2 regions of the Rothia sp. P6271 genome follow, and region 1 is predicted to be linked to the other one. Evidence: riboswitches for the same ligand, from Rfam matches in the RefSeq annotation. Region 1 holds a riboswitch; the other holds the start of a gene.
What was found. A riboswitch is a leader RNA that binds a small molecule or an ion and turns the genes downstream of it on or off. The one in region 1 is predicted to bind S-adenosylmethionine.
Positions count from the first base shown of each region.

Region 1 (15,948 bases):
CGATTTGGTCGCCGACGGTCATGACGGGGTTCATCGCTGTCATCGGTTCTTGGAAGATGACGGCGATGTCGTTACCGCGAACGCTTAGTAGTTCACCGTTGCTCAGCCCAATGAGTTCACGACCATTGAGTTTAACGGAACCGGTGACTTTGGCATTTTTTGGGAGCAGCCCAATCATGCCCATTGAGGAAACAGATTTACCGGAGCCGGATTCACCAACGATGGCGAGGACTTCTCCGGGGTGAACCTCATAGTTGAGGTTCATGGCAGCAGGAACCCATTGTTTATCGACACCGAAGTCTACGGAGAGGTCTCGGACGACGAGGACAGGCTCACTGCCTTGACGTGTTGTAGCTGGCTGTGTAGTCATTGGTACTATCCCAACTGTAAAAAAATTTATGGTGTTCTAAAGCGGCAGATCAAAAAGATCAGAACGAAAGCTGAATAAGAATGAGAAGATAGCCTGTATGGCTTCACAATATTTGCACCAACCACCGGTAGTTATTCGTTCTAAGATGTCGTACGTTTATCTAGCTATTGCTATTTTTGGTGCGTTGAGCATCTTAGCTGCTTGGACAATGACTGGACGAACAGACCTTTTAGTTCGTTCTATCCTGCCTCTGTTCTTTGCTGTCTATGCTACCTGGTATGTGATGTACTACCCCAAAGTGGTTATCGATGTGGAAGATGTTGTGGTAGTTAATCCCTTTGTGACTCACCGCGTTAACTACTCTTGCCTTATCGATGTTTCTACACGCTATGCGCTGACTCTCGTCACCGCTGAAAAAAGTTACTCTTCCTTTGCCGTAAGTGGTTCTGGAATGGCTCATTCTTTCAAAGCTCATCGTTCGGAGTCACAAGGATTGCCCGCCATTACTCCCCAACAAGACGGGGCGATTCGTCCTAGTGACTTACCTTCGACTCTCTCTGGCGCTACTGCACGTATGATTCGTGGGTATTGGCAAGAGCTTGTCGAAGATGGTGCGCTCGAACAGGTAGAACCTGTAGCTTCTAGCGTTCGTGATACCCGCGGAATCATCATCATATGTATTCTTGGGGGTCTCACGCTTATTCAGCTGTTCACTCTGTAATTATCAATTCTCACGCCGTTGGTGGTTAGCTCAGGTGTTTTTATCTGAGCTAACCACGAGGCGTCTAGTTATCTCGTGTTTCTTTACGGATAACTTCTTGGTCGTGTTCACGGGTCTCGTCGTCTGAGAGAGGACCAGAACCTTGGAATCCGCCTGATTGCATTTGCAAGGATTCTCCAGCAATACCCAAACCGTTTTCGGCTGAGTGCGCTACACGCTCTTTAGCTTTGCGTGGATTGAATTTCTTTTGACGCGGGTCAAAGGCATCGCGTAGGCCGTCGCCAATGAAGTTGATGCACAAAGAAATTGCGAGAATAAACAAGCCGGGGAACCAGAAGAGCCATGGGCGGGTTGCAAAAGCAGTTTGGTTCTCGGAGATAAGGCTACCTAGGGACCAGTCAGGTGCTTTAACGCCGAAGCCCAAGAAGCTCAAAGCGGTTTCGGTCAGAATTGCTGAGGACATCAGCAAGGAGATGTTTACGGTAATAACGCCGACAGTGTTAGGCAGGATGTGTTTGAAGATAATACGAGTATCAGAAGCACCTGCTAGACGTGCAGCATCCACGAACTCACGTTCTCGCAAGGACAGAAACTCTGCACGGACAAGACGGGCAAGAGAGCTCCAGAAGAAGAAGCCGACAACCACGCCTAAGGCGATGATTGCGGTTCGTCCATTGAAGTGGGTTCCTGCAATTTTACCGAGCACTGCGCTGATGAGCAGAAGCGGAATGATAATGATGACGTCGGTAAAGCGCATGATAATGGCTTCAACCCAACCACGATAGTAACCGGCGAGTCCGCCAAGCACTACACCGATAACACCAGCAAGGATGCTAATAATCATCACAACAAGGAAGGTGTTTTGGATGCCACGCATCGTCATTGCGAAAAGGTCGCGGCCGGTGGCGTCCTGACCGAACCAATGTTCGGAGCTAGGAGCTGCACCATTGACGATAGGGTGCATGTCGGTGTATCCGGTATTCCACCATCCGGGGATTGGCCCGATTCCAAGTGAAGACCAAGAAAGGAGCAAGATGCCGATAATGATGATGAGTGAAACGACAGCGCCGGTGTTACCAAAGAAGCGTTTACGAACAATTTGTCCCTGAGTTTTTCCCAAGGTTTCGCGCTGGGTGATGTCGATGCTTGCCTCAACTTCGCGTAGTGCTGCAGTTTCGGTTGTCGGTTCTTTACCAGCATTAAAATCAACGTTTTTAGTTGTCATGCTTTCACCCTTACTCGCGGGTCGAGGATTGAGTAGACGAGGTCTGCAATGAGGTTGAAGACAAGCGCCATAATTGCGGTCACGATGAATACGCCCATGACGGGGTTAGGGTCGACTTGAGCAAGACCGTCAAGGAATAGTGTTCCCATACCTTTGAACGCGAAGATACGTTCGGTAATTGCTGCGCCACCGATGATAGAGCCGAAGTCCAAGGCAACGATGGTTGCTAGAGGAATGAGCGCATTCCGGAAAGCGTGCTTCATGACAACGCCACGTTCGGAAACACCTTTAGCACGTGCTGTGCGGATATAGTCTTGGTTCATGATTTCGAGCATGGATGCACGAGAGTAGCGAGAGTAGCTTGCTAACGAGATGAGCGTTAATGCAACGGTCGGAAGCAAGATGTGCGTCATGGTATCGAGGTTAAGAATCCAGAAGTCACCGGTAAGGTTTGCGGTTGACGCATTTGCGGTGGGAATGGGGCGTCCACGGATACGGGAGTTACTGATGTAGTCCGGCCATGCTTGCATGAAGCGGTCTGTGAAGATTAACAGTGCCATGAGGAAGGCGGTTAGTCCGCCGACTCGCATATTTTGTCCGCGGTCGTATCCGCCAGCGACAAAGCCGAATCCGACACCGAGCAAGGTAAAGCACACGGCGATGATGAAGACCATCAAGAATGTTGCTTGGTTGAGAAGTGTCTGAAGCGGGAAGTAAACGATAAGTCCTAGTGCTACTGCTGCAATACCGCTATAGAGGGCACGGCGGTTTCTAATGCCGGAGACAAGAATTGTCATAACGTATGCGCAGAGTAGTCCAAGTACTGCTAGGAATGGAATGCCTAGTCCGGGGTGTAAGAACCAGTCGGTTACGGAGACGAAGAAAATAATGCCAAAAGTCAGTACGGCGCCGAAAAGACCGAGGCTGATTCGTGTTTTGGGTTTTCCGTAGGAAGCTGAGTACCAGAAGAGTCCGGCAACGAGAGAGATGAGCAGGTTACTCATCAAAGATACTTGCGGATTGGCGAGGAAGTCGTTGAAGCCAATCGCGAGGATTTCTTTGAGCAATACTGCAATCCAGAAAGATGGCAAGGAGAAGAACAGGAAGCTTGCAAAAGTGATGGTGTAGTCAAGCCCTGAGTACTGACGTAATGCTGAAACGATACCTAGGCTAATACCGATGAGAATTGCTAGAACGGTGGCAGCAAGAACCAAAATCAGTGTTTGGTAGATAGCGTTTGAGAGTAACTGTGTAACAGGCGTACCTGAGAGGTTTGTTCCAAAGTCGCATTGTCCGATAAGGCACTTGGATACGCCAGTAATCCATAGGACGTAACGAACGGGGATTGGTTTATCTAAGTTCAGCGCTTCAGTGCGCTGAGCGATAAGAAGGTCTTTATTAGGGCTATTGCTGGTACGTAGCTCTGCCAGAGGATCGCCAGACAGAGCAGTGAGTGTAAAGACTAGGAAGGAAGCGGCAAGTAGGATAAAGACCGCTGTTATTAGTCTCCTCACGGTATAGGTCAACATGATGATTTCCTGAAGGGGTGAGTCAATGTGGGGAGAGTTTTAAAAAAATAAATAAACGTACGGCGTGGATGCCCAAGAAGATGAGCATCCACGCCGCCGTTGGCGTATAGCACTCAGTGCTAAGCGCTATACAAAGAACGCTGCACCTAGATAAGATGAGCCGTTGTTACTTGATGTCCCAATCAGCTGCGTTCCAGGTAGCAGGGTACTGACCTGGCTTAGGCTCAATACCGGTGATGGACTTGTTGTAAGCAACGAGGCTTGGGCTCTGGAAGAGAGGTAGGCCGTAACCGTCCTTGAAGAGCTCACCATCAGCTTGGATAGTAACCTTTTCAATTTCGCCCTTATCAACAGTGCTCATAACCTTCTTAGCATCTTCGTCAACGGTTGCATTGGAGTAACCGGTGAAGTTAGATCCGCCGTCGGTTGCGAAAATCTGTCCGAGGGATTCGTGTCCGACGCCAGGGGAAACCCAACCGAAGATAGAAGCATCGTAGTAGCCTTCTTTACCCTTGGAAAGTTCGCTAGCCCACTGCTCAGAGCCGAGAGATTCAACCTTGAAGCCTGCCTTACCAGCTGCTTCTTTAATCATCTGGAAGGTATTTTCACGGTTGCTGTTCTTGTTGTTGTAAAGAATCTTCACGGTAGGTGTTGCACCATTGAGAAGTTCTTTAGCCTTAGCAATATTTGCTTCAGGGTCAGTAATGGGGTAATCGCTGGAGTTGTTCTGCTTCACAGCATCTTCATAGACCTTACCCTGTGATACAACGAATAGTTCAGAGTTGAGAACGACTGCATCTGGCTGCATCGGTTTGATGAGCTTGTCGACAACATCCTGACGAGGAATGGTGAGCAAGAATGCTTTACGAACGTTCTCATCTTTGAAGACCTCAGAGTGGAAGTTCAAATCGAGGTGATCGTAGGAAAGGTCTGGTGCAACGTGAGTTTCTGCGTTGTCCAAAGCCTTAGCCTGAGAAACAGTATCGATAGATGCCTGAGGATTAATGACGTCTACGTCGCCGTTCTTCAATGCCTGAATCTGAGCTGCCGCATCAGGAAGAATTTTAAGGGTAATTTCAGAAATCTTAGGCTTGTTAGGGCCTTGATACTTATCGTTAGCAACGAGAGTAACAGACTGGTTTTCGACAACAGCGTCAAGCTTGTATGGGCCGTTGCATACGATGAGGTCTTCGCTTGGCATGGTGGTGGTGTTGAAGCCGGTGTTCCATGCGTCTGCGATTTTACGTAGGTCTGCGTTTTCTTCGCCGGGCTTAGCGTTCTTGATAACCTCTACGAGCTTATCTTCGTCCATGCCTGCGAGCTTAGCTACGACGTGAGCGGGGGTAGCGATTAGGTCGTATGCAACCTCCCAGTCAGCAAACTTCTGTGGGTAGGTGAAGGTAATGGTCTTTCCGTTGTCAGAGAGAACGGGAACGCCAGCGTTGCCTAGACCAGCGGTGTCGCCAGCATAGGAGAAGTAGGTGAGGTCTTTTTCGGCGTCGTCGAAGTGTCCGGAAAGAACAGCCCATGCCAAGAGGAGGTCACCTTCACCGATTTCATTGCCGTCAGACCACTTCATGTCGTCTTTAACGGTGTACTTAACTTCCATGCCGTCGCCTTTATCGGATTCCTCGTAGGTTCCGAACCAGTCGTTATGTACAACCTCAAGCTTATTGTTGATGGAGTAGAAACCGGAGGTGGTCATGTTAGTAATCATGCCGTTGGTGTCGACGTTACCGTCAGCAGAATTGCTATTGAGGGAGCTGAAGGTGTTCACGATTGCCATTGAGACAGATTTTGAACCCTTATCCCCAGAAGATGAGCTTGCATTGTTTCCGGTGCTTGCACAAGAGGATAGTGCAAGAGCGGATACCGCTGCGAAGCCGATGATGGAGGATCTACGTGAAATGCGCATTCCTTCTCCTTTTTCAATATGAGATGTTGTGTGCGACTACCAGAGCTCATCGTAGATGAACGACAGGCAACCTAAGTGACTGGAAACACATGTAAGTTTCATTGTAAACAAAACTTAACCAGTTGTACATGAAGATACCCTAAAACGAATCTTTATTCATATGATGAGAAAAAGCTAAATAAAGGTAAAATTTTTATTACCAAACACAAGCAACCCTCTTTAATCCCAAATAATCAAATCAATAAATATCATTTGACTAGGTTTTATATGGGTTACATCAATAATTAGTTATTTTCTTCGTAAAAGATTTATGTTCTTTTTAAGTGCCGTTTAACACCCTCTCCAAGCCCAAAAAATAATATGGAATTAACATACAAACAGGCGTGGTGTACACATAGTGGACACTTAAAACACAGAAGCCGGCGAGAAAACACCCCGCCGGCTTCATACAGCAAGCCTTACATCTTATTACGATAATCAGCAGTTTCGCCACTAACCTCAGCACGCACAGCACAAAGATTATGCGCAATCAGCTCCTCAGGATTCACAGGACGTCCACCAGCCGAATGAGGAGTAATCACCAAATTCTTCGTACCCCATAGAGGAGAATCCGAAGGCAAAGGCTCTTGCTTCACCACATCAACCGCAGCACCAGCAATAGAACCGCTCTCCAACGCCGCAATCAACGCATCCTCATCAACAGTGACACCGCGACCAACATTCACCACAAATGCGCGAGAAGGCAACAACTCCAAACGCTGTTCGTTCAACGCATTCTCCGTCTCAGCAGCAGCCGGAAGAATCATCACCAAAATATCGGTCTGAGGCAAGTACTGTTCAATATCATCAACAGCAATCACAGGGAAACCAGATCGTTCACCAGCAGAACGCGCCACACCCTGCACCTGAGCGCCAAAGGCCTGAAATAAGCGGGCTGTGCTCTGACCGATAGATCCAAAACCCCAAATCAAAACACGAGCACCCAAAAGAGTTGTGACTTTATCCACAGGATGAAGCTCCTGAGGACCACCTAACTCCCCCGCCCAACGAGAATTATCTTGCTCCTCAGAGAGTAACGGCAAGAAACGCACAAAATTTAATGTCAAAGCCAGCGCATGCTCAGCAACGGTCAAAGAATGCAAGCCAATACCAGAACAGATAACCGCTTCATCACGGAAACCAGCCGCACGAGCCTGATCAGGTCCAGCAAGAAGAGCCTGAACCAACTTCACCTGAGATAAATTCTTCGCTGCATCTTGCAACTGTTCATTAGTATTACCCCAGCTAATCATGACATCGGCATCATAGTGCTCTGCAGGTAGAAGCTCAGTAGGGTCATAAGAAACTAGCGTATCTTCTGCCTGAAGACCAAGCTTCTGAGTGTCCAAAGGAATAATGGTAGGAGCAAGGATTTTCATATCAAATCTTCCATATCACGAGAAAATTAAACATGCCGTAAGGCACTCTTCTTAGATTATGTCTTAGAGCACACAGAATAAAAATATCAACACCCAAGTTACGACAAATACATCCACCCAACCAACACACATACCCCGAAGAAATATAAGAAAATACACTCTTCTAACCTGAAAAACTTTCTATAGAATAACTCTCGTGGACCCTCTTAACATCTTTGGACTAGCCCATCTACCTACGTGGTTAGCGTTAACACTCTTCATCCTCGATATCACCTTACGTATTATCGCAATCTGTTGGCTACCCTATAACCGCAAACCCGTGGTTGCTCTCGGCTGGCTCATGGCAATATTCCTCGTCCCATATATCGGGTTTGTTGCCTTCTTGCTCTTTGGATCTTCCCGACTACCACGACACCGAAGAATCCGACAACGCACTATTAACGACATGATGAAAGAGATACTCGCATCCAAAAATGCTGATGAAGAATCCCGTTCTGTCCTCGGAGCACATGGAGAACTCCCTGAACCAGCACGAGTAGCAGCGAACCTCAACTACAAACTCGGAGCGCTCCCCCTCGTCGGTGGCAACACTTTCACACTCATCAAAGATAACCACCAAGCTATCCGACAGATGACAGAAGAAATCAATCGGGCAGAACGATACGTACACTTCGAGTTTTATATTGCCGCCTACGACAACACCACCAAACCGCTATGGGATGCGCTTCTTGCAGCACACCAACGCGGAGTACTGGTCAAAATCATGATTGACCATTGGGGCTCTCGAAAATACCCCAATTGGAAAAAACTCTGCAAACTCCTTGACGACTCCGGAATCAATTGGCAACTCATGTTGCCCCTGAAACCATTCCAAGGTAAATGGCAACGACCAGACCTACGTAACCACCGCAAAATCGTCATTGTCGACGGACGCATCGCATTCTCCGGCTCACAAAACGCTATCGACCGTTCCTACAATCTACCTGCCAACCTCAAAAAAGGACTCGTCTGGCAAGACCTTACGTTCTCATGCACCGGCCCCGTTGTTGAAGAACTTAACGCCGTCTTCATCTCAGACTGGTACTCCGAAACACGAGAACTACCACTGAACGAAATCGAAACAGCTATTCCCCGTGTACACAGCGGAATGTTGGCACAAATTGTTCCATCGGGCCCCGGATTCGAAACGGAAAACAACCTACGCCTCATCAACTACCTCATTTACAATGCAGAACGACGCATCGTCGTCTGCTCCCCCTACTTCGTCCCAGAAGAAACACTCTTACAAGCACTCACCAATGCAGCACTATCAAAAATTGATGTCACCCTCATCGTCTGCGAAAAAGGAGACCAGTTCCTACCCAATATGGCTCAACGCTCCTACTACGAGAAACTTCTCCACGCCGGAGTCAACATCAAACAATATCCCGGGCCAACCGTATTGCACTCAAAATACATGTTTGTAGATGACCATCTCACCTTCATTGGATCATCAAACATGGATCCGCGCTCATTTGCGCTCAACCTCGAAGTATCCACCTTCATCGTCGATACAGGAATGGTTAAAGAGTTAGAAAGCATCTCTGAAGAATACATCTCTCAATGCAAAACCCTCCGATACGACGAATGGGTTGCCCGCCCCAACCGTATCAAGGTCGTAGAAAATATCTGTAGGCTCTGGTCATCGCTCCTTTAAAAGATTAGGGTTCTCTCTGATATACCCCCCACACCAAAGAGAACCCTAACATTGCGAATCATTACCAGAAGAAAAACTCTTATAAACGCTCTGCCTGATTCTGAGCCAAGCTCAAAAACTGACGGGCAGGAGTGTCAGCAGCATTAGGACCACCAGCAAAAGCGCCACGATATGCTGCCGCAGGATGACGCTCATTCACACGTGTATGCCCCACACCAAAAAGATTCTCACGTAATGTATTCCCCTCATACTCTGTGCGATACCGGCCACGCTTTTGAAGCTCAGGAACAACAAACTCCACAAAATCTTCAAAAGAGCCAGGAGATACATGGTAGGCAAGGTTGATACCATCTAAATCTCCCTCGTCAATCCAGCGCTCCAACTCATCGGCGACAGTCTGAGCAGAGCCAACAATTACATCACCCATACCACCGATAGCGCAATGACGAGCAATATCAGCACGAGTCCACTTCGTCGTCTGAGACTGCAAGGTAAAAGGTGTCAAAAAGGATTGAATGGATTCCGTCTTGACATACTCAAGAATCTCGTCCTCATCAAATAGTGAAAGATCAACACCAGACCAACCACCAATAATCCCTTGAGAAGACTCTATATCCACATATTTCAAATAATCCTGATACTTCTGCTGTGCTTTCTCGTCTGTCTCGTCAACTACCACCGAAAGCATGGCAAGAATCTTCACGTCATCACGACGCCGGCCGGCACGTTCAGCCTCATCACGGATACGAGAGGTCACATGCCTAGTCAAATCTGGACGTAACGCAGAAATGAAAATCGCCTCGGCATGTTTTCCAGAAAAAGCCTGACCGCGAGAAGACGCACCAGCCTGAAAAATCACGGGAGTACGCTGAACAGACGGCTCGGTCAAAGAAATTCCAGGAACTTGAAAATACTTGCCCTGATGCAAGATAGGATGAATTTTCTCAGGATCTGCAAAAATCCCGCGCTGACGGTCACGTAGCACCGCTCCGTCTTCCCAAGAGCCTTCCCACAACTTATAACAAACGTCGAGAAATTCGTCAGCAATTTCGTATCGTTCATCATGCTCAATCTGACCGGCAAGCCCCTGATTCTCTGCCGCAGATTGAAGATAAGAAGTCACCACGTTAAAACCAACACGACCACCCGTTAAATGATCTAACGTCGCATAAGAACGAGCCAAAGTATAAGGCTGGTTATACGTCACGGCAGCTGTCACTCCAAAACCAAGATGTTCCGTGACTGCTGCCATCGCCGAAATCTGTAAGAACGGGTCACCTACCGGTACCTGTGCACCATCACGAAGTACGGGTGCAACAGAATCCTTATATACGTCGTATACGCCCACCACATCAGCGATAAAGACCGCGTCAAAAAGCCCTTTTTCGCACACTTGAGCTAAATCTGTCCAATATTTAATGGTGTTATATTCATCGGCTCGCGAGCGCGGGTGACGCCATAAGCCGAAGCTTTGGTGGCTTGTTGTTGTCATATCAAACGCATTGACAACGATACGTTTTTTAGAAGAAGACGGTGTCGTAGTGGGTTGTTCTGTCGTGGCGGTATGAGTTGCCATAAGTTTTTTCCTTTGCGTTCTTAGAGGAGAGAGCCCTCCTCTATGAGGCGTGGCATGTCGAAAACCATATTTTTCGGTGTTGATATGCCCGACGCATAGGCGCCGTATTTGCCGTTGTGATTATTTTGAGCCGGATCTTCATCTGGGGCACCCCGCTACGGAAAGAGGGTTGCCGTCCAACGAGCCAGAGCTTGACGTTGGAACTCGTGATCGCTGGGTTTAGCTTATAAAAAGTTCTTCTTGGTACCCAAGAGCTTCAGTGTTTATTGCGGTGGGTGACGTTCGCTAAGGAATATGACTCTATGCAACGTGATGTGTTCATCTGCTGGCAATGGAAAGTAACGTCTAGATGAATGTGTACGGAAGGTATTACGGTAGAACTCGTCTAAACCATCCAGAGCGACTGAGAGACCTGGCTCTAAGACGTCGCAGCAACCTCGCTTATGCGGTGGTGCTAACGCCAGAAACGATGGGAGTATCGATGTCGTATTGTTCGTCTTTTTCTTATTCAGACCCTCGAAATCAGGTGCAGAATCCGGCAGATGTTTCGGATCAAGAACGTATTGATTTTTGGGCAAGGCAGGCGCGAGAACGTCTTAGTTGGGGGAAGCTATGGGATGAGGATAAAACGCATGAGTTTATTCCTCCTCGTTTAGTAGACGTTCGTGAAGATGGTGTTCAAGAATTTTCTGTTCCAACGATTAAGTGGTTTGAGGGTGGTCAGCTCAACGTTGCCTATAACTGTGTGGATAGGCATGTAGAGCAAGGTTTTGGCGACAAGGTTGCGCTTTTCTTTGAGGGTGAACCTGGTGATCGTGAAGCTATCACTTATGCTCAGCTGCAACGCCGTGTGGCTCAGGCGGCACATGGTTTAGAGCGTTTGGGTGTGGTTAAGGGTGATCGTGTTGTTGTTTATTTGCCGGTGATTCCTGAAACTATTATTTTTGCTCTTGCCTGTGCGCGTATTGGGGCGATTCATTCTCTTGTTTTTGGCGGTTTTTCGGCGGAGGCTTTGAAGTTTCGGGTAGAGGATACTGGTGCCAAGGTATTAATTACAACTGATGGTCAGAATCGTCGGGGTAAGGTTGTTCCGGTCAAGTCGATAGCGGATGAGGCGTGTTCGTCTGAGAATAATATTGAGCATGTGGTGGTGGTGAACCGTACCTCAGCTACCGAGCAGGAAAGACAGAGTGTTCCGTGGTGTTTGGGGCGAGATGTTTGGTATCACGATTTGATTGAGGGTGTTCCAGATACGCATGATTACCCATTGCATGATGCTGAAGATCCGTTATTTATTATTTATACGTCGGGGACAACGGGCCAACCTAAGGGTCTTGTTCATACTATGGGCGGGTATTTGACGCAGACGGCGTATTCTCATGCGTTACTTTATGATTTGTTGCCTGATGTTGTTGACGCTGATGGTGTGCTTCGTCCTGATGAGTTAGCTACTCGTAATGATCGGCAAAAAGTTGCGGATACTGTTCATTGGTGTACAGCCGATTTGGCGTGGGTGACAGCTCATACTTATGAGATATATGGGCCGTTGGTCAATGGCGTAAGTCAAGTAATTTTTGAAGGTACACCTGATACTCCTACTTTTGAACGGCATTTTGAAGTGATTGAACGCTATGGTGTCACAAACTATTACACGGCGCCAACGTTGATTCGTTCGTTGATGGGGGCTTTCCCGCATGGCCCAGAGTCGGGAAAATATGATTTTTCGTCGGTTCGTCTTTTGGGTTCTGTGGGTGAGTCGATTAATCCACAAGCTTGGTATTGGTTACGTGAGCATATTGGTTCTGGTCGTGCTTCCTTTATTGATACGTGGTGGCAGTCTGAGACAGGTTCAACGATCTGTTCTCCTCGTCCGCATGATCCTCAGTTTGCGCCTGAGGGGACTTTTGAGCAGGGTACTCCAGGTATAGCTGTCAAACCAGGTTGTGCTACTCGTGCTATTCCGGGGGTTTCTGTGCGTGTTGTTGATGAGCACGGTGAGCCGGTTCAGACGGGGGCTCAAGGGTTCATTGTGGTTGATAAAGTGGGCCCGTCGATGGCTCGTACTGTGTGGAAAAATCCTCAGCGTTATCTTGATTCTTATTGGAGACATTATGGGGAGCGTGGCTGGTTTTTGGCTGGAGATGGCGCAAAGCAAGATGAGGACGGGGATATTTATATTCTGGGCAGGATTGATGATGTTATTAATATTTCGGGGCATCGTCTTTCGACGATTGAAATTGAGTCAGCTTTAGTGCGTCATGAGGCTGTGGTTGAGGCTGGTGTTTGTCCTGTTGAGGATGAGTTGACGGGGCATCAAGCAGTAGCTTTTGTGACACTTAGTGATGAGGGTAAGGCGTTGTCTTCTTCTGAGCTACGTGAAGTGTTGGAGTTGCATATTCGTTCTGAGATTGGCCCTATTGCAAAGCCTAAAGATGTGGTGGCGGTTGCTGAGATTCCTAAGACTCGTTCGGGGAAGATTACTCGTCGTTTGTTGTCTCAGTTGTATGAGGGGAAACCTCTAGGAGATACGTCGTCTTTACAAAATGATGAGGCGTTGCGGGATATCGCTCAGGTTTTGTCTTGCTCATAAGGGCAGGCAAAAATCATGGTTGTTTCAACAGTATCGAGATGTAAGTGTACTAATTCACTAACATCACATGATTATTTGCGTGGTTGGAGTCTTTCATCCTAAGAACCTCTATGCGAGATGCTCTCATCGAAGAATATCCTTACTATCCGCTTGTGAAAGGGCGGCTTACCGTGTGTGGTAAGCCGCCCTTTCGGACAATGCTACCTGTACTGATGGTCTGTACATGCTGTAGCATGTATCGGTATTTATTGAAGTCATTCTATCGATATGAAACGTCAGAAAGAGGCATGCGTATGCAGGTATGGGATCCAAGCGTGCTCTTTAGAGTGGTCGATGTAGCAGCAGTTGTTGCTAATGGTTTGCTCGGTGGCGCAGTTGCTCGCGCATTCCGCTTTGATGTTGTAGGTTTTATTCTCTTAGCGGTGCTCTCTGGTATGGGTGGAGGGCTAATCCGTGATGTTCTTCTTAACACTGGTTTACCTGTCGCATTGACTGATTCTGCGTATTGGGCGGGTGCTCTCATCTCAGCATTGTTAGCGTACTGTATTGATTTGGGGAGTCGTTGGGCTAACCGTGTTTTAGTTGTTGTGGATTTTCTGGGTATGGGTTGTTGGGCCGCTACAGGAACTATTAAATCTTTAGGTATTGGGCTTCATTGGCTTCCGGCTATTGCCCTTGGTGTGGTGACCGCGGTGGGCGGTGGCGTATTGCGAGATATGATGGTCAACCGTGTTCCAGCTATCTTGGGAGGTAATTCTCTCTATGCGACAGTAGCGGTTGTTGGCGCAGCAGAGACTGCTCTATGTACGACACTTTTTTCTTCTCCTAATATTGGGATGGGCATATCAATTATTTCGTGTCTAGTTTTTGGGCTTCTTGCGCACACGAGGCGTTGGCAGTTGCCGGAGCCTGTTAAGCTTTCTGTTCCTCGACCACGTTTCATACGTAAAAAACCTGAGACTCATACGATTGCTGGTGAAGGCTGGACGCCGGGGAATCCTCTTACCGAGAATTTAGAAGTTATTCCGATGAGCCAGGTCAAAAGAACATCACACAAGTAATGACATACCTGTTTTTAACGGTGATATATGCAGAACCCCGCAGCTAGTCTGCGGGGTTCTGCATAGGGTTGAGGCGTTGTGGGTGGTAAGAGGTTTTAACCGTCGATATCCCTAAATTTTGTAGGTGACGACGTTACTCAAAGCGAGAGCTCCGCCGTGTGCGGCATCTTGATAACGTCCAAAATGAACGTATGCTCCGCGATATGTCGTATCGGCGATGGGCGTAGAACGCGCCCCCGCAACATCAATAATGATGTTTGATGGTCGGACGATAATTTTGCCACGAATATCCTCACCTGCAACAAAAGGTGTACGAGGGCGCAAGGTTACTAGTGGTGTTAGGTGCGCTGATCCAGCGTCAACACGTAGCAGCTGAACGACATCTCCTGAAACGTATGCACCGTTTTCATCGATGACGGATGCACCGGGGCGAATAGCTACGATGTATCCGCCGCCACGAGAGTTTGTGGTATCGAATTTTGCGGCGATACCAAAGGCTGAATCGTCTTCTCGCCCGAAGGCAAGATAACCGTATTGCCATGTTGTTTGAGGGAGGGCGTCTTTCCACTGCATTGTGAAGTTGATGACGTAACTATCAGCGGTGGATGTGCGGTGAGCTAATGGGCCTAGAAGGATAGAGTCGTCATAGGCTTGTTGATGGACGAGTTCACCGTTTTCCCAGCGGGGTAGGTTCACAACGTCTTGTTGTCCAGCCGGTAGCATGCCGTGTAGCCGTCTGCCTTGTTCGAGGGCAAGGTTGGGGCTTGTTGTTCTTCCGCTGAGCCAGAAGGGGTCTGGCGACATGAATCCGCGAACACCTAGGGATGCAAAATGTTCTTGTACCCAACGACGGTGGGTTTCCCAGACGATAACGGGTTTTCCGAGATTGATAATTTGTGATATTTTTTCGTCGCTCATGGAGCTTTCAGTACGTCCAATGACGGTTTCGAAGAAGGGCACTCCCAGCATGTCGACGTTATCTGATGATGCTAATTGCGCAATGTCTTCGAAGGAATCGTGTGCGTCGAAGTAGCACCAGGTGGTGAATCCTGCTTCTTTTGCGTACCGAATGAAGCCGTTGTTGCCGTCGAATTCGCCTTTACCGTTGCGGAACATTTTAATGACGACTTGGTCTTGCATACCGCGGGCAGTTAGGAGTTCTAGCAGCTTGGGTTGACCGGCAGAGTCTTTAGCTTCAATGAAGAGAACAGCGGAGCCGCCTACGGATTGGTAGGGGCCGCCGGCTTCGGTTGCGAGGATGACGCCGAGGGCTTCTTCGAGGGTGGTGATGTGTACGAGGGGTGTGTTAGGTCCGAGGAAGTCTCTCATATCAATGAGAGGGCGTTTAACTTCGGCGAGGGTACTTGTGCTGACGTACCCTGTTTTTTCGGTGGTGGTGCGGCGTAGTGCGTTGTCGTGCATACAGACGAGTTCTCCATCGGCGGTGGTACGCACTGATATTTCTACAGCTTGAGCGCCTTTGAGGATGGCTTGTTGATAGGCGTAGGCGCTGTGTTCAGGGTTGACGTCTCCTGCCCCACGGTGGGCTATGACGAATTGTTCTTGTGAGAGGAACTGTTCAACGAGTGTTGGTTGTGGTTGTTCTTCTGCGGTGTGGTTCTGTTCTTCTGCGTAGGCTGTTGTTGTGGCGGCGCTGAGTCCGAGTGTTGTGGTGGCTCCGGCTACCCAGCGGAGTGCGGTTCGACGGGATAAGCCATGAGAATGTTGTGGTATCGACATGGAGACTTTCTAAAATATGAGGTTATAGGGCCCTTGGGTATAAGGGTAATGTGGTCAGTTAGTTTTTACCAGATACGGTATCTGGAAAGATTATTCTCTCAGATAAT
Region 1 is NZ_JBLXXV010000006.1:45,673-61,620, reverse strand. Features, by position in the region: gene ACN08X_RS05875 (ABC transporter ATP-binding protein) at 1-370, opposite strand, end outside; gene ACN08X_RS05870 (hypothetical protein) at 468-1,091, shown strand; gene ACN08X_RS05865 (ABC transporter permease) at 1,156-2,316, opposite strand; gene ACN08X_RS05860 (ABC transporter permease) at 2,313-3,845, opposite strand; gene ACN08X_RS05855 (ABC transporter family substrate-binding protein) at 4,012-5,760, opposite strand; gene ACN08X_RS05850 (phosphoglycerate dehydrogenase) at 6,219-7,178, opposite strand; gene cls (cardiolipin synthase) at 7,375-8,874, shown strand; gene ACN08X_RS05840 (LLM class flavin-dependent oxidoreductase) at 8,954-10,450, opposite strand; SAM riboswitch class IV at 10,550-10,662, opposite strand; SAM riboswitch class I at 10,838-10,926, shown strand; gene ACN08X_RS05835 (AMP-binding protein) at 10,932-13,040, shown strand; gene ACN08X_RS05830 (trimeric intracellular cation channel family protein) at 13,328-14,101, shown strand; gene ACN08X_RS05825 (glycerophosphodiester phosphodiesterase) at 14,213-15,841, opposite strand.

Region 2 (15,948 bases), on a different contig from region 1:
TGTTTTTTCCCCGCGTTGAGTGCCTCAAAGATCGTAGAGAATGATACGGTCCATTGACCAATGGTGACGATAATTCCAAGGTCAAACCAGTCTTGAGTATCGCTTGGTTCAACTCTCATCTGGATTTCGGGGGTAACGTCCAGTTCTGTGAATTGAGGTTCTTGTCCGTGAGTTTGGATGCGGAGTCCATGAACATCTCGGTATTGGGGCAGTATAGATTCGGTGAGTTGTTGAACATCCCAGTCGTAGAAGTGTTGTTCTGTGAGCTGTAATGCGGGGTAGATATTTTTGAGTTGCGCGAGGATTGTATTTTCGTAGTTTTTATCGCGCTGTTCATAGATGTCTAATAAGGTGCTCTGTACTGGGAAGTATTCGAGGTTGCTTTCATCTCGTGTGTTCTTGAGCGGGTCTTTAGGGTATTCCCATTCCCAGCGGGTGTGGGCGTGGGGTGTTTGTTCGCTGTCGAAGTAGACGTGAAGAATCAGCTCTGGTTGTTGTACTTGGGGTGGTTGTATCGTTGCGTCGTTGGTGCAGAAGCTGATATTGCGTGTGAGATATGGGTAGAACTCTTGATAGAAACTATTGATATCTTGTGAGGGGATTTCGATATGTTCTTCTCGGATAAGGGTTTCTGCTGCGCCGTTGAGTGTTTCTTTCAGGGGAATGAAAATAAGGTCGGCTGCGGCGTATTGGTCGTTGAGACGTGTTGGATTGATGGCGCTAGGTAGGGTTGTTTCCCAATGTTCAGCTTGTGCTGTGGCTTTGTAGTGTTCTTGTGCTTTGTGTCCGAGGGCAATGAATCCGTTGCGGGGCTGGCCTATTGGGTGGCAGTAGTATGCGGGGAAGGCGTTTTCTCCTGCGGTGAGTGTAGGTGTGATGCGTAGACCGTCTTTGTAGCTGTGAAGTTCTGCTTTTAGCGTGGCTTCTTCGGTGTGCGCCGTAGTGATGGGTGTTCCCTCTAGCAGGATGGGCAGTGCTATTTTTTCTGCTTTTTTGAGTACTTTCCATAGTAGGGAAGAGTTAACAGTAGAAAGTGTTACCCAATCGCGGTGGGAAGTGTACGCTGATTGCCAAGGTCTGATGATGGAGTAGAACTCTCGCAACCATCGTTCGTGTTGGGGTCGGAGGGCGTGGCTACTTGTCTTTCCGGTGTGATCTTTTTGGAAGTGTTCCCAGTTGATGCCGTCTTTAATCCATCGGTTGTTTTTACCTTGGACGAGTGGGCGTGCTTGTAGGGTGATACGTGGTGTTTTGTGTTGACCGCTACCGAGTGCGAAGCGGGAGTTGACGTGCATTTTGAGGTCGAGAGCGGCGATGGTATTGCTGTTATTTTCGTAGGGTATCCGGTGATGCTGCGCCAGTGTTTGTGACAGCGTTCTGCGCCATGTCGACATTTTTTGTTGTTCTGCTAGCTCTTGTGCAGTGGTGATTCCGTGTTGTTTGAGCTGTTCTTTGCTGAGTCCGTCTGTGACGCGTTGAGTGGAGCTTTGGGCTTTGCTAACTTTTTCGGCTCTTTCGATGGCGGTGAGCATGATGGCTACGGAGTGTTTGCAGTCGGTGCGTACTGGGCAGGTGCATCGTGCGGAGAAGGCGAGGGATCCTTCAACCTGTTTTGCGGGGAAGACAATTTTGCTGAGGTATGGGTCTGTTGCGTCGCCGTAGGTTGTTCCTGTCAGGATGTGTGCTTGGGCGTCGTAGGAGTATCGGGCGACTTTGCCTTCTTGCATGTATTGTTTTCCGCGGAGGTAGGTGCGGTGTCCTACTTGCTGGATAATTTTTGCTGCGCTGACGGGGATTCTGGGGAAAGCTGATGGTGCATTCACGGTGGTTGTATCCTCTGCTGGCAGGGTGCATATATGTTCTAGGTTACCGGATGAGCTTTCACTAAAGCTGGTGTAGCCTAAATCTCTCAAATATTTTGGGCTGTGCTCTTTGTTTTTTTGTGGTGGTTGCGTTATTCTGGATTCAGCTTCAAGAGTTTCAACTGATAAGCTCCGACTTTAGTTGAACGCCAACCCCATGTTCACGGGTGGCTCGGATGACGAAGCGGTTCGTATTCGCGTCATAGTACGCAGGCTGGTACGGACAAGAGCACTTCGAAAGGAAAGCGCATTCAGCGCAGTTGTATCATGCACAACACCGCTCGCCCTCAGCACAATATTCAACCTGTTTCTTCTGCTCAAACTCGTGGCGGTTACGCTGCCGTAAGCATTCAAGATTACACTCGTATTTCCCATGAGCGTTCTGAGTTTCTTAACTTTTTGCTCTCTCCTAATCCGCACGGTATCCCTAACCAGGAATACGGTATCTTACAAGCAGCATGAGTATAAGAGGACTACTTCTAGACTCTGATGTACTAGCAGAGATTCGCAAAACCACACCACATCCGCAGGTCGTTGCGTTTCTTCGCCGTCGCTCATATATGGTGATGTACATATCAGCACTTAGCCTAGGCGAACTTAAAGGGCTTTACCCCTACCCTGAAACAGAGCGGTGGGTTAACGAACTTCTCGAACGTTTTAGCGGGCAGGTTCTCGACGTTGATACGAACGTATCTTTGGCATGGGCCGGTCGCCAAATTCGTGCTGAAGAACGCCCCTCACCAGAAGGCCCTTATACGCCATTGCCTACCGCCGCACTTGAAGGGCTCATGGCTGCTACCGCTGAAGTGCATCAGCTAGAAATAGTTTCTTCTAAAGCAGATATTTATCGCCGCTGGGGAGTCCCTGCCGTTAATCCGCTGCACGAAAACGCCGCGCGAGGACTATAAACCCTGTGTCTTTTACGTGACCTTAAGACGTAGGCTGTGATGAGCTTAGCGTCTTGACCGGCATACATGGTATGGTTCAGTGGGGTGCACGCGGTGAAGAAAATCCTTGGTTTATGTCTCATTTGGATTAGAAAAGCTGTGTGAACTTCAGAGTTCAATAGAGTTCATGACAAGATAAAAGACGATGAAAACCAGCGTGATGAAACCTCAACAACGTTCGATACCGATGCCCCTCTGGCTACAGGGTGTTGTCGAACTCTTTCGTACTGCCTTCTACTCTTGCTTTGCTGTAGTGCTACTACTGGGTGCCGTATGGTTTACCGGCGGTTTTGAACAGCGTGACCTCTACGCTATGGCAGTTTTAGTTAGCCAAATGTGGCTTCTAATCCACGGGGTTCCTCTTCATCTGAACATCTCTGCCCCGTATGGAGACACCCCCGATATTCAAGGGACGATGAGCTTTATCCCGTTGGGCTTAACGCTGATACCCTTATGGTTATGTTTCCGTTCAGGACGAGTCTTAGCTCAAGCATCTCGTGAGGGACAATTCTGGATACCAACATTAACCGGAGCTATCACTTATAGTGCCTGTGCTGGGGGCTTGAGCCTTTTGACAACAGATACTGCTGCGGTAGCGTATCCTGTAGCTTCTGCACTTGTACCGTGTTGGGTCGTTTTATCAGGGCTTATTCTTGGTGGCTGGTACGAGTCTCGTTCTTTGGCAAGAATGATCGGTGTTAACGCTGCCGAATGGGTTGCTCAGTTTAGCCAGTACTCACGTTGGGCGGGTTCTTATGTTTGGACAGTTCTTCGCGCGTCAATCGTGGCAGTTCTTGCGTTTATTGGCTGTGGAGGGCTATTACTGAGCTTGTCTTTGCTCTGGCATTGGAGCGATGTCGTAACAATTTATCAATTGCTTGATGCTGGTGCTATCGGCGATACTGCTTTGACCTTTTTACAGCTTGGTGTTATCCCTAACGTAGTTTTTTGGGCGATGTCTTGGAGTGTCGGAGCTGGTTTCTCATTGGGAGAACATACCTCCGTAAACTTCTTTGAACACTCTACTGGTGTGCTCCCCGCTTTCCCTCTTCTGGGTGCCTTACCAACGGTCAATGAACCGTGGAACTATATTGCTATTGCGGTTCCTGTGCTGTGCGGTATTGTTGCTGGCTGGTGGTTCTTCCGTGCCGGTGAAGACCACCTTGATGAGTGGCTTTCTCTGAAAATTCCTTTCCGCTGGATTTCTTTGCCACTATCAACTTTTGCCTTAGCTATCTTTGTTTCTGTTCCTGCCGGCATCATTTTGGCGTTATGCGGTTGGGCATCGCGCGGTTCTCTTGGTATGGGACGTTTTACTGATTTAGGGCCAGATGCTTTATTATTTGGTGCTTTATCTGCCGGTTGGATTGCTTGTGGCGTGATGATGGGATCGGTGATGGCCCCTATCTTCCATCGTGGCGCTATTACTGAGCTTGAGCGTTTCTCTGAGCTAAAGAACGACCGTGAAGAGCGCCGTCGTCGTAAACGTCTTGCCCGCGAGCAGAAAAAAGCGCAACGTCGGAACTCTCGTCAGAATTCTGCTATCGCAGAAGTTGAAGAACAGCATGATGAAACCAATAAGCCTTCTTCAGAGGCTGTGCGTCGTCTCTTAGAAGACGCTGATGAACCGTTATCGGATACGACGCGATCTGAGGTGACTCAAAAAGAGGAGAAAAAAACTGCTGATTTTGAATCTGTCGTAGCCCAAAACTTACGATTGTTTTCTGATCTCGAAGAGGAACACCTCGAGGCTCAGGCAGAGGCTTCGTCAACTGAAGATGACGTATCGAAACAAAAAAATGATACTGCAACCGATAAGGTAACTGGAGATAAGGATTCCTCTGAAGGGAAAACCCTCACTCACTTTAAACATGGGCGAGTCATACGCCGTCCAAAAACTCGACGTCGTTCTTCGTCGAAGTCTGATGACTCTTAACGCTTTTCGGGCACAGAGCTTTTGGCGTTCTGAGGGTGTGACAAAACCTCACTTAAATAATTGAGCTTATGGGATGTATCTAGAGCATCATCAAATGTGCTTGAAGACAATACCTTGAGGTTTTATCTTGAAGTTTATTGTGGGGGTTGTTTGTCCCAGTCTAATCGCTCTACAACCACCACCATGAGTACTGCTACCAGTACCCCTATGACTCCCGGTACGACTGCCCCTATCGGGTCGTTATTTGAGTAAGGACCCTAAAAGATTATCTTCTAAATCAGCTTTACACTGCTCCTGCCGGACAATAGTCAGAGCATGACGGGTACAATCTGCAAACTGGTTTGTTTGGTCCATAAAAATTATTTGTATTGAGGTACTAAACATGAGTACTAGCGCAATCACCATAAAGAATGTGAACGTTACATACATGCCTGAGGACGCACGTGCCCGAGCAATATACGTCATGCCCCAAACAGCGCTGATAATCATCCCCAGCTGAAAGGACAATGCTGCAATAAGCCACCACCCGCTATACGCGGAGAACACAAACCCTAAAAGGCCGAAAGCAATGCTCAAACGATGACAGACATCAAGACGTTGCTTTGCGTCTTGAACCATGGGGGAGGACTCATTCTCAGGAAGCATAGGCTGTACAGACATACTCTCTAGGATACCTGCTCTGAGAGATTTGAGGGATTCCTCGCACCTGCTCTCTCCTGTGCAAAATACTTTAAGTCATATAAATAATTGAACTATTAGCTTCGCCACAAGGTGGGGTACACTGTGAATCATGCGTATTGTGGTGATGGTCTCTGGGTCAGGGACAAACTTACAGTCCATCATAGATGCTGTTTCGGCAGGCACCCTCACGGTGGATATTCTTGCTGTCGGTGCAGATAAACCGTGCCGTGGTATCGCACGAGCCCAAGAGAACGGTATTGAAACGTTCCTGTGCGAACCACATCATTATTCTTCTCGCGAGCAATGGAACCGCGCCCTTGAAGAACACCTCACCCGATATAACCCTGATCGTATCGTCTTCGCTGGCTTCATGCGCATCGTGGACAAACAACTTGTTGAACGATTCGCCGGACGTATCATCAATACCCACCCTGCTCTCTTACCCTCTTTCCCCGGAGCACACGGGGTACGCGACGCCCTCGCCTATGGGGTTAAAGTCACTGGAATGACGGTTCATTTAGTTGATGCAGGGGTGGATACCGGAACTATCCTTGCTCAAGCTCCTGTCCTTGTGGAAGATACAGACACCGAAGAAACCCTTCACGAGCGTATCAAAGTCAAAGAGCGGGAGTTACTTGTGAACACTCTTGAACAGATAAGCCACACTCTACGTTCTTCGCAGAATGCCACGGAGAAAACCACTCCTGAAGAACATACACCACCGCTTTTATAAGCGCCGGTGCCACAGATGTAGATACCTCATCACTGGTATCTAGCCCGTGGGCCGGGGCTGAAAACGGATCAAAAAATAACACCTTTTACCCAGACAAAAATTGGAGTATTTGTGAGCCTTACTCAGCTAGATCGTGTCCCCATCAAACGTGCGCTCATCTCTGTCTACGACAAAACTGGATTAGAAGACCTTGCACGCGGACTACACCAAGCCGGTGTATCACTCATTTCAACAGGTTCTACCGCAGCGACGATTGCTTCTGCAGGCGTACCAGTAACAGAAGTATCTGATATCACCGAGTTTCCCGAATGTCTTGAAGGTCGCGTCAAAACTCTTCACCCAAGGATTCACGCAGGTATTCTAGCTGACCGTCGGAAAGAACAACACCGACAAACTCTAGAAGACCTAAGCATCGAACCTTTTGATGTTGTTATCGTTAACCTTTACCCTTTTGCGCAAACTGTTGCTTCTGGTGCTGACCACGATGCTATTATCGAAAAAATCGATATTGGTGGTCCTTCCATGGTGCGTGCAGCCGCAAAAAACCATCATTCAGTAGCTGTTGTCGTCGACCCCCAACGCTATGATGACGTCATTAACGCAGCTCAAAACGGTGGATTTACTTTAGCTGAACGTCGCCGTCTTGCCTCAGCTGCTTTTGCACATACCGCCACTTACGATACCGCTGTAGCAACATGGACAGCCGCCCAGCTAGAAGGATCTGAGAACGCCCAATACTGGCCACCTTTTGCGGGACTATCCTTTGAACGTTCAGAATCTTTACGCTATGGAGAGAACCCTCACCAGCAAGGAGCTCTTTACGTAGACTCCGCTAGCGCACCCGGCATTGCTCAAGCTGAACAACTCGGCGGTAAAGCAATGAGCTATAACAACTACGTTGATGCTGATGCCGCTCTACGCACCGCCTATGATTTCGATGAACCCGCAGTAGCTATTATTAAGCACAATAATCCTTGTGGCGTGGCAATTGCACCACCACAAGCTGAAGACCCTATTGCACAAGCTCATATGAATGCTCACGCCTGTGACCCACTGTCTGCCTACGGTGGTGTTATCGCAGCAAACCGCGAAGTAACCGCACAGATGGCGCAGAACATCAAAAACATTTTTACCGAAGTAATTGTTGCACCGTCTTATAGTGCAGATGCTCTAGAGATTTTACGGTCTAAGAAGAACCTACGTATTCTCGAACTGCCTCAGAACTACACGCGAAGCACCATCGAATACCGTCAAATTTCTGGTGGCGCATTATTCCAAGATGCAGACCAGCTACAAGCTGAGGGTGATGCGCCTACCGCGTGGACTCTCGTTGCCGGTCAACCTGCCGATGAACAAACCCTCAAAGATTTGAGCTTTGCTTGGCGTGCCCTACGTTCTGCAAAATCAAATGCTATCCTTCTAGCTGATCAAGGTGCTGCTGTCGGTATTGGCATGGGGCAGGTAAACCGTGTAGATTCTTGTAAGCTTTCGGTTGAACGCGCTAACACTCTTGCCGATAATGCTGAACGCGCTCGCGGTTCAGTTGCTGCCTCTGACGCCTTTTTCCCCTTCGCTGATGGGCTACAGGTACTCATCGATGCTGGTGTTCGTGCGGTTGTTCAGCCTGGTGGCTCTATTCGTGATGAAGAAGTCATTGCTGCCGCTGAATCTGCTGGTGTGACAATGTACTTTACTGGAAGCCGTCATTTCTTCCATTAAGAAGAATAGTTTCAGAGAATCTGTTCTCTGACAGGGGAGAGATGCTAAGAGGGGTGTGGTTCAGAAAATATTTTCTGAACCACACCCCTCTTAGCTGAGTTTGGAAAACCTAGTTTTTACTGGTTTTCGGTTGCTGTCTCTTGGTGGTGTGCTTGCGCTTCTTCGGCTCCAGCCTGTGCTAGTGCCTGTTTCTCTTGGCTAGAGAAGGAGAAAGCTTCTGCAAAAATCCGTTGGATGTCTTCTGCAGAGTTTGCAGGGAATGCCTGCCCACCGGTTTGAGACGCAATTTCCTGAAGTGCTTGCATATCTGCGTCAGGTGAAATACCGATAAGGATGATATAGACCGGAGCTTCTGGATCTTGTTGAGACTGGATGGTCTTAATAAGATCTTCGGTACTGATGGAATTATCATCGTGGTTTTCACCGTCAGTCATAACGATGACGGTATTTGCTGCGCCTGCCTTGTATTCTTTTTTGACATTTTGGAATGCCGCAAGAATAGTGTCGTTTAGTCCAGTGTAGTTATCTGGAATAGGTTTGAGGGAAGAACCAGCTTCAAGGAGGATGTTGCGCTGTGAACGCCCATCGACTTCATCACTCATATGGCGAATAGGTGCAAGACTCTTATAATCAACGGTTTTTCCGCTGTCATCCTTGCTCATATTGCTAGAGAAACTCCACAATCCCATAGAATCTCGTGCGGGGAAGAGTTTATATCCGGCAAGGATGGAATTGACGGCAATATCCATACGGGTTTGGTCGGTACCATCAATTTTGTAACCCATGGAGCCTGAGACGTCTACCGCAACGAGGGCGTTCAATGGTGCCGCTTGAAGGGAATAGGTAGACCACGCTTCTGCTACAACGTCTGGGTTTGCACCGGTAAGGTTGGTGAACTTTCCGATGGAATCTTTTTCGAGCGGATCACCTTGTGCGTTGCGTAGACCTGCTTCTGCGAGAGCCTTTTTGCCGTCTTCAGAGGAGATGAACTTGGTGATTTTATCAGCTGCTTGTGAAACGGTTTTATTGGTTTCTGTTCCACTAGATGCCGGCTGGTAGAGCGGGTAATCTAATTCGCCACTGCCGGTAGCCGGAACATACGCGGTAAGTTTGGAATCGGAGTGTTCGTTGAGGTATGAGGCATAGTCGTTTTCTCCAACGATAGCCGAACGGTAGGTGTCATTTACTACACCTGAGAGGAGCTCTTGAGCGTTTTCTGCGGCTGTTTCAACTCCGATAGTTTGCGCTCGTGAACCGAGGTTGTTTGCTAGCGCTTGTTTGCTTGCTTTGCCGTTGGCGGTTTCTTCGGTAGCGTTGACGATGGACATGAATGAGCTAGGTTCTACGCTAGGGTCTCCCATGTGTACTGCGGTTACATCGCTGAGAGCTTCGTTCCATGATGGGTATTTGTCTGAAGATTTGGTGACAATGACGCTAGGCGTTTTTGCGAGGGATTCGGCTTTAGTCACTAGCTCGGTTTTTCCTGCGAGGGCAAGCTGAGCTTGTGTCGATGATGCAGGCAACCAGAGGTTTGGTGCAGACTTTCCTGCAATAATTTGGCTTGCAACGTCAGCAACGGAGGTGTCGTGGCTAACGGCCAAGACGATGCAGTCTTCTGGATTGACTGGGATTTTGTGGAGTACCTGCGCCATATCTGGTGTGGTTTCAACGGTGACGCGTTGAGTGGTTGCGCAGGAGGTAGGTACGGATTGTGCGTTAACTACTTTGTCTTCTGTGTTGTTACCTTTGAGGTAGTATGCGAGCATTCCACCGCTTAGTAGGATGGCTGTTGCGCCTCCGACTGCGGCCCATTTGCGCATGTTTTTTCTGCGTTGTGCTTCTCGCGCTTCGCGTCGAGATTGAGCGTTCCCCATTTGTACCCTTCCGCCCTGTCTCCGTAGGTGAGTTTATTTACTGGTGTGAAGATGCGTGAGCGCATAAATAAAGTATGTATCCTTACAAGCCTAATACTTTAGCATATAAAATGCGTTTAGTTTTTATACTATGAAATTGTTTAAAAATGGACATAAGTAGTGCAATTTTTGATATAATTATTTCTTGTTTAAATATCTTTTTGTGAATAAAAGTTTTTGTAGAAACTAATCGTGTTCTATTGACTAGGCGAAACAATATCATCAGGTGGGTTTTGCTAAAATTAAAAGGTTCAAAAGCCTATCTTTTGGCATGTAGCAACTTCTTACATTGCGGACAACGTTCGGGGGTGAGTTAAAAAAGAAAAACTCAAAACTTGAGTGATTATTAAAATAAACTTGGTAAAACTACAGAAACTGTCGAAAAATATACGCACCAGTTACGGTGAAGACACCTCAAAGTTCAAGCTGAGCGACTACCTGCTGTGACAGAAATATCAAAAATATTACGATACGCAAAAATTTAGCTGAAGTAACACATGTACGTAGTGCGGGTAACACTAATACACTAGATGAGTAGTCAACATTCACTCAGGGCAACCGCCCTTGAAAAGCTACCTCCGCCTCTGCACTGAGCTTGCCTCTTGGAAGGAACGCATGATGTCTCACACCGAACAGGTCACCAACCTCCCACTATCTCAAGTAGACCCAGAAGTTGCCGAAGCTATCACCCAAGAACAGCTACGCCAACAAAACACCCTAGAAATGATCGCTTCAGAGAACTTCGCCCCACGCGCAGTCCTCGAAGCTCAAGGCTCCGTACTGACCAACAAATACGCTGAAGGATACCCATCTCGCCGATACTACGGCGGCTGCGAATATGTTGACATCGTCGAAACCCTTGCTATCGAACGAGCCAAAAAACTCTTTGGGGCAGAACACGCCAACGTCCAACCTCACGCCGGTGCCCAAGCAAACAATGCCGTGATGCACGCACTACTCAACCCCGGCGACAAAATCATGGGACTCTCCCTCGCACACGGAGGACACCTCACCCATGGAATGAAACTCAACGTTTCCGGAAAACTCTACGACGTCGTCGCCTACGGTGTCGACGAAGAAACCGGATGCGTAGACATGGGGCAAGTACGCGAACTAGCCCACGCCGAAAAACCGCAAGTTATTATCGCCGGATGGTCCGCATACACCCGTCACCTAGACTTCGCCACCTTCCGAGAAATAGCTGATGAAGTAGGAGCATACCTCTGGGTTGATATGGCACACTTTGCTGGTCTCGTCGCTGCAGGGGTACACCCCAACCCCGTACCCTACGCACATGTCGTCTCCTCAACCGTTCACAAAACCATTGGTGGACCTCGCTCCGGATTCATCCTCTGCACCGAAGAACTCAAGAAAAAAATTGATTCTGCAGTATTCCCCGGGCAACAAGGCGGACCTCTCATGCACGTCATCGCCGCCAAAGCAACAGCCTTCAAAATTGCTGCAAGCGAAGAATTCAAAGACCGCCAAGAGCGCACACTCGCCGGCGCCAAAATCCTCGCTGAACGCCTAAGCCAACCCGACATGGCAGAAGCCGGAATTCACCTCATCTCCGGAGGAACAGACGTTCATCTTGTCCTCGTCAGCCTCGTCAACGCAGAACTTAACGGCAAAGAAGCAGAAGACCTCCTCCATACCGTAGGAATCACCGTCAACCGTAACGCCGTACCCAACGACCCCCGCCCACCCATGGTCACATCAGGGCTACGCATCGGCACACCAGCCCTCGCAACCCGCGGATTCGATGAAGAAGCCTTCGTCGAAGTATCCGACATCATCGCTGAAACTCTCAAACCAGGTGCAAATATCAAAGCCCTGCAACAACGAGTAACAGCACTATGCAAAAAATTCCCCCTCTACGACGGTATTCAGGAGTGGTAATGACACAAATACTTGACGGAAAAGCAACCGCACAAACCATCAAAAAAGAACTAGCACAGCGAGTAGAAGCCCTCAAAAAACAAGGCATAACCCCCGGGCTAGGAACTGTTCTTGTCGGGGACGACCCCGCATCTCACTCCTACGTTGGAGGTAAACATAAAGACTGCCAAGAAGTTGGCATCGCCTCCTTACGGCGTGACCTCCCGGCTGAAACTACTCAAGAAGAACTAGAAGCTGTTCTAGAGGAGCTCAATAACAACCCAGAATGTACCGGATACATCGTTCAGCTACCTCTGCCTGAGCACTTAGACACCAACCGTATCCTCGAAAAAATTTCCCCCGAAAAAGATGCCGACGGGTTGCACCCAACGAACCTCGGAAAACTCGTCCTCAACGTCAACGAACCCCTTAACTCCCCGCTGCCATGCACTCCACACGGCATCGTCGAGTTAGGTCGCCGTCACGGTATCGAATGGGCCGGTAAACACGTCGTCGTACTTGGTAGAGGCATTACTGTTGGCCGACCACTAGGCCTTTTACTGACTCGCCGTGAAATTAACGCCACCGTAACTCTCGTCCATACCGGAACACAAAACCTCGATGAAATCCTCCATAGCGCAGATATTATCATTGCTGCTGTTGGAGTCTCCCACATCATCAAAGAACATCAGGTGCGCCCCGGCGCCGTAGTCTTTGACGTAGGAGTTTCCCGCATCTTCGACGAAGACACCGAAAAATACCGTCTCAGCGGAGATATCAGCCCAGAAGCCGGAGCTAAAGCAGGTTGGGTCTCTCCCAACCCCGGTGGTGTTGGCCCCATGACCCGAGCCATGCTACTTGTAAATGTTGTAGATACTGCAGAAAGAATGGCGTCACAACTCTCAACAGATCTATAACAAGTTCATACAAAATCAAAGATGGCGGTTTTTATGTTCTAGATATTCAACAGAACATAAAAACCGCCATAAACATTAAAACTATTTACACTAAAATAGTTCAAAGCTAAATAGCTTAAAGTGGTTAGCTACCTACCAGTACGCGAAAGCCTAAACTCATAGTCATACCTATCAGCACGATATAAACACACGGTACTTTCTACCGCAATACCACGATCAGTATAACCAATCTTCTCCACCCTCAACGCCGCAGAACCAGATGGAACGTCAAGCGCTTGAGCTTCCTCTCCCGTCACAAGCGTGGCACTGACACGGTGCGTGGCCTTCTCAATCCGATAACCACTACGCGTAAGCTGTTCGTCCAAAGAACCATGAGTCTCCGGCTCTACATGAGAAAAAACCTCCTGAAGAAAATGAGCTTTTTCATAGCACATCGGTTCAGTATCAGCCCGACGAATCTTCACAATCTCAATCACCCTTGTTCCTACCGGAATCTCAAGATTCTTTGCTGTCTGAGCATCCGCCCCCATCGGGTGACACCTCAACGTCGAGGTATCAGGCTTCTGCCCACGAACATCCATATCTTCGGTATACGAAATCAGCCGCGGTTCCTTCGCATGCAAATAGCGGTCTGCAACATACGTACCAGAACCCTGAACGTTATATACCAAGCCTCGACGTTGCAACGTTGCAATAGCACGCCGAACCGTATCACGACTAATACTAAAACGCTCCTGAAGTTCTCTCTCTGTCGGCAAAAGAGTATGGGGTGCACCCTGATCAATATATGTTGTACACAAATAATGCGCTAAACGAAGATATTTTGGCGAATTGCTCGAAGGCAACTCGAAAGATGCAGAAGTCTGTGCTGTCGCGGCCATCGTCATTGAATCTTCGCTAGTCATAGCTTCATACTATCTGCTTAAAGTACAATTCTTGAGTTTTTTCGCCCCTGACGATGCAATAACTCAAAACACGATACGGCATATACTACAAGTCTTCACCTCACAGAATTTTCACCACCGGTTAAAACTATGAGGAAAGCCAAGCTCCCCACTATCGTGCTTGGACCTTCAAGCACTGGCATAATGATAAGTATGCAATCTTCCGGTTCAGACACAACAGCACGTACCCAAACACTCTCAAAAGCTCTCATCGGGGCAAGCCTTGGGGGAGGTATCCTCCTCGTCCTCTGCATTCTCGCCATCTACCAAGCCTCGCACGAAGAATCTGTGCTCGGATGGATTGTCGCAGGTATCCTGCTGGCATGGCTAGGGGTTGCCGGATACCTCGCCATCATCGTGACACAACAAGCCCGCACCACCCAAAAAAATCAAGAACTCTTCCTCCAAGCACGTCGAGCAGAAGAAGACGCCATGCTCGACGACAAATTATCTCACAGCTTCCAAATCGTTCTCGTACAATCAAAAGTCATCGCAGAACACCTCCACTCAGATGCACAAGATGCACCTGCCATGATTGAACGAGCACTAGACACCATCAACACCACAGCCTCCAACGGCATGAGCATGATTAAAGAAGCTCAAGGGCAGAACAACGCAGAAAGAGACTAACCACCCCATGACAAGAACACTTAAGACCCTACGTATTGCCAGCGTCAACGTGAACGGCATCCGCGCCGCATACCGTAAAGACATGGAAAGCTGGCTCAACGAACGAGACATCGACATCCTCTGCCTACAAGAAGTACGCGCACCCGACAAAATCGTACGAGAACTACTCAACGAAGAAAACTGGCATATCCTCCACTCAGAAGCTGCCGACAAAGGACGTGCCGGAGTCCTCATCGCGACAACACGGACCCCACACAAGAACTCCATCCTTCCCGCTACAGAACCGACCAACACCCGATCACACATCGGCGAAGAATACTTTGAACACTCTGGACGATGGGTTGAAGCAGACTACATTCTTCCCAACGGAGAACAACTCACCGTTGTCTCCGCCTACGTACACTCCGGAGAAGTAGACACACCCAAACAAGACGACAAATACCGTTTCCTCGAACGAATGCTCGTCCGCCTTCCCGAACTCGCTCAACACAGCGAAAACGTTGTCGTTGTGGGAGACCTCAACGTCTGCCACACAGAACGAGACCTCAAAAACTGGAAAGCAAACCAAAAACGAGCAGGATTCCTCCCCGAAGAACGTGCCTACTTCGACAAGTTCTTTGGACAAAGCGGATACCTCGATGTTGCACGTTCGCTTGCTGGAGACGTCGACGGCCCATACACCTGGTGGTCCTACCGTGGACAAGCCTTTGACAACAACGCAGGATGGCGTATCGACTACCAGATGGCAACACCCGCCATGGCACAACGCGCCATCAGCTCAGTTGTTGACCGTGCCGCATCCTACGACCAGCGTTTTAGCGACCACGCACCTCTTGTCGTCGACTACCAATTCGCGTAGCACACGAGTCAAAAATCTTAACACCTTCGAGGACTTTGATACCCTCATGGTCAAGACCCCGTCACAACACGCCAACCCATTGAAGGACACACCGTGGCAGAAGAAACCACCAACACCATAGACCGCGCACTCATCCCCAACGCGTCCAAAGGAAAACCCCGCGCTTTCTCCGGCGCCCAACCATCATCCGACTCCTTACACCTAGGAAACTACCTCGGCGCAGTAGAAAACTGGGTGCAGATGCAAGAAGACAATGAATGTCTCTTCTTCATCCCCGACATGCACGCTATCACCGTACGTCAAGACCCAAACGTTCTTCGTGAACGTACCCGAACCATTGCCGCACAATATATTGCTGCCGGAATTGACCCACAAAAAACACCTCTTTTCGTGCAATCTCACGTACCTGAACATGCACAACTCGCATGGGTACTCAACTGCATTACCGGCTACGGTGAAGCCGCCCGCATGACCCAATTCAAAGACAAATCCAGCAAACAAGGCTCCGAGAACACCACCGTCGGACTCTTCACCTATCCCATGCTCATGGCAGCAGATATTTTGCTATACCAAGCAGACCGTGTCCCAGTAGGCGAAGACCAACGTCAGCACCTAGAACTTACCCGCACTATCGCACAACGCTTTAACTCTCGCTTTGGCACCACCTTTCTCCTGCCAGAACCGCTAGAGTTCCGCGAAAGCGCAAAAATCTATGACCTACAAGACCCCACCTCCAAGATGAGCAAATCTGCCCAAAACGATAAAGGCATTATCTGGTTGCTCGACGACCCCAAGAAAACCGCCAAAAAAATTAAGTCTGCGGTAACTGACGACGGATCAACCATCGCCTTCGACCGAACCGACAAACCGGGCGTATCAAACCTCCTTGCCATCTATTCAGCAATCACCGGACGCCCTATCGAAAACAT
Region 2 is NZ_JBLXXV010000005.1:34,379-50,326, forward strand. Features, by position in the region: gene ACN08X_RS05190 (SNF2-related protein) at 1-1,823, opposite strand, end outside; SAM riboswitch class IV at 1,970-2,098, shown strand; gene ACN08X_RS05195 (nuclease PIN) at 2,130-2,324, shown strand; gene ACN08X_RS05200 (plasmid stabilization protein) at 2,321-2,770, shown strand; gene ACN08X_RS05205 (DUF6350 family protein) at 2,955-4,745, shown strand; gene ACN08X_RS05210 (hypothetical protein) at 4,986-5,405, opposite strand; gene purN (phosphoribosylglycinamide formyltransferase) at 5,536-6,159, shown strand; gene purH (bifunctional phosphoribosylaminoimidazolecarboxamide formyltransferase/IMP cyclohydrolase) at 6,271-7,878, shown strand; gene ACN08X_RS05225 (VWA domain-containing protein) at 7,995-9,752, opposite strand; gene glyA (serine hydroxymethyltransferase) at 10,407-11,690, shown strand; gene ACN08X_RS05235 (bifunctional methylenetetrahydrofolate dehydrogenase/methenyltetrahydrofolate cyclohydrolase) at 11,690-12,586, shown strand; gene ACN08X_RS05240 (GntR family transcriptional regulator) at 12,715-13,491, opposite strand; gene ACN08X_RS05245 (hypothetical protein) at 13,684-14,160, shown strand; gene ACN08X_RS05250 (exodeoxyribonuclease III) at 14,168-15,019, shown strand; gene trpS (tryptophan--tRNA ligase) at 15,113-15,948, shown strand, end outside.
Region 2: linked by a shared signal. The riboswitch ahead of ACN08X_RS05195 (nuclease PIN) and the one ahead of ACN08X_RS05835 (AMP-binding protein) in region 1 are both predicted to bind S-adenosylmethionine.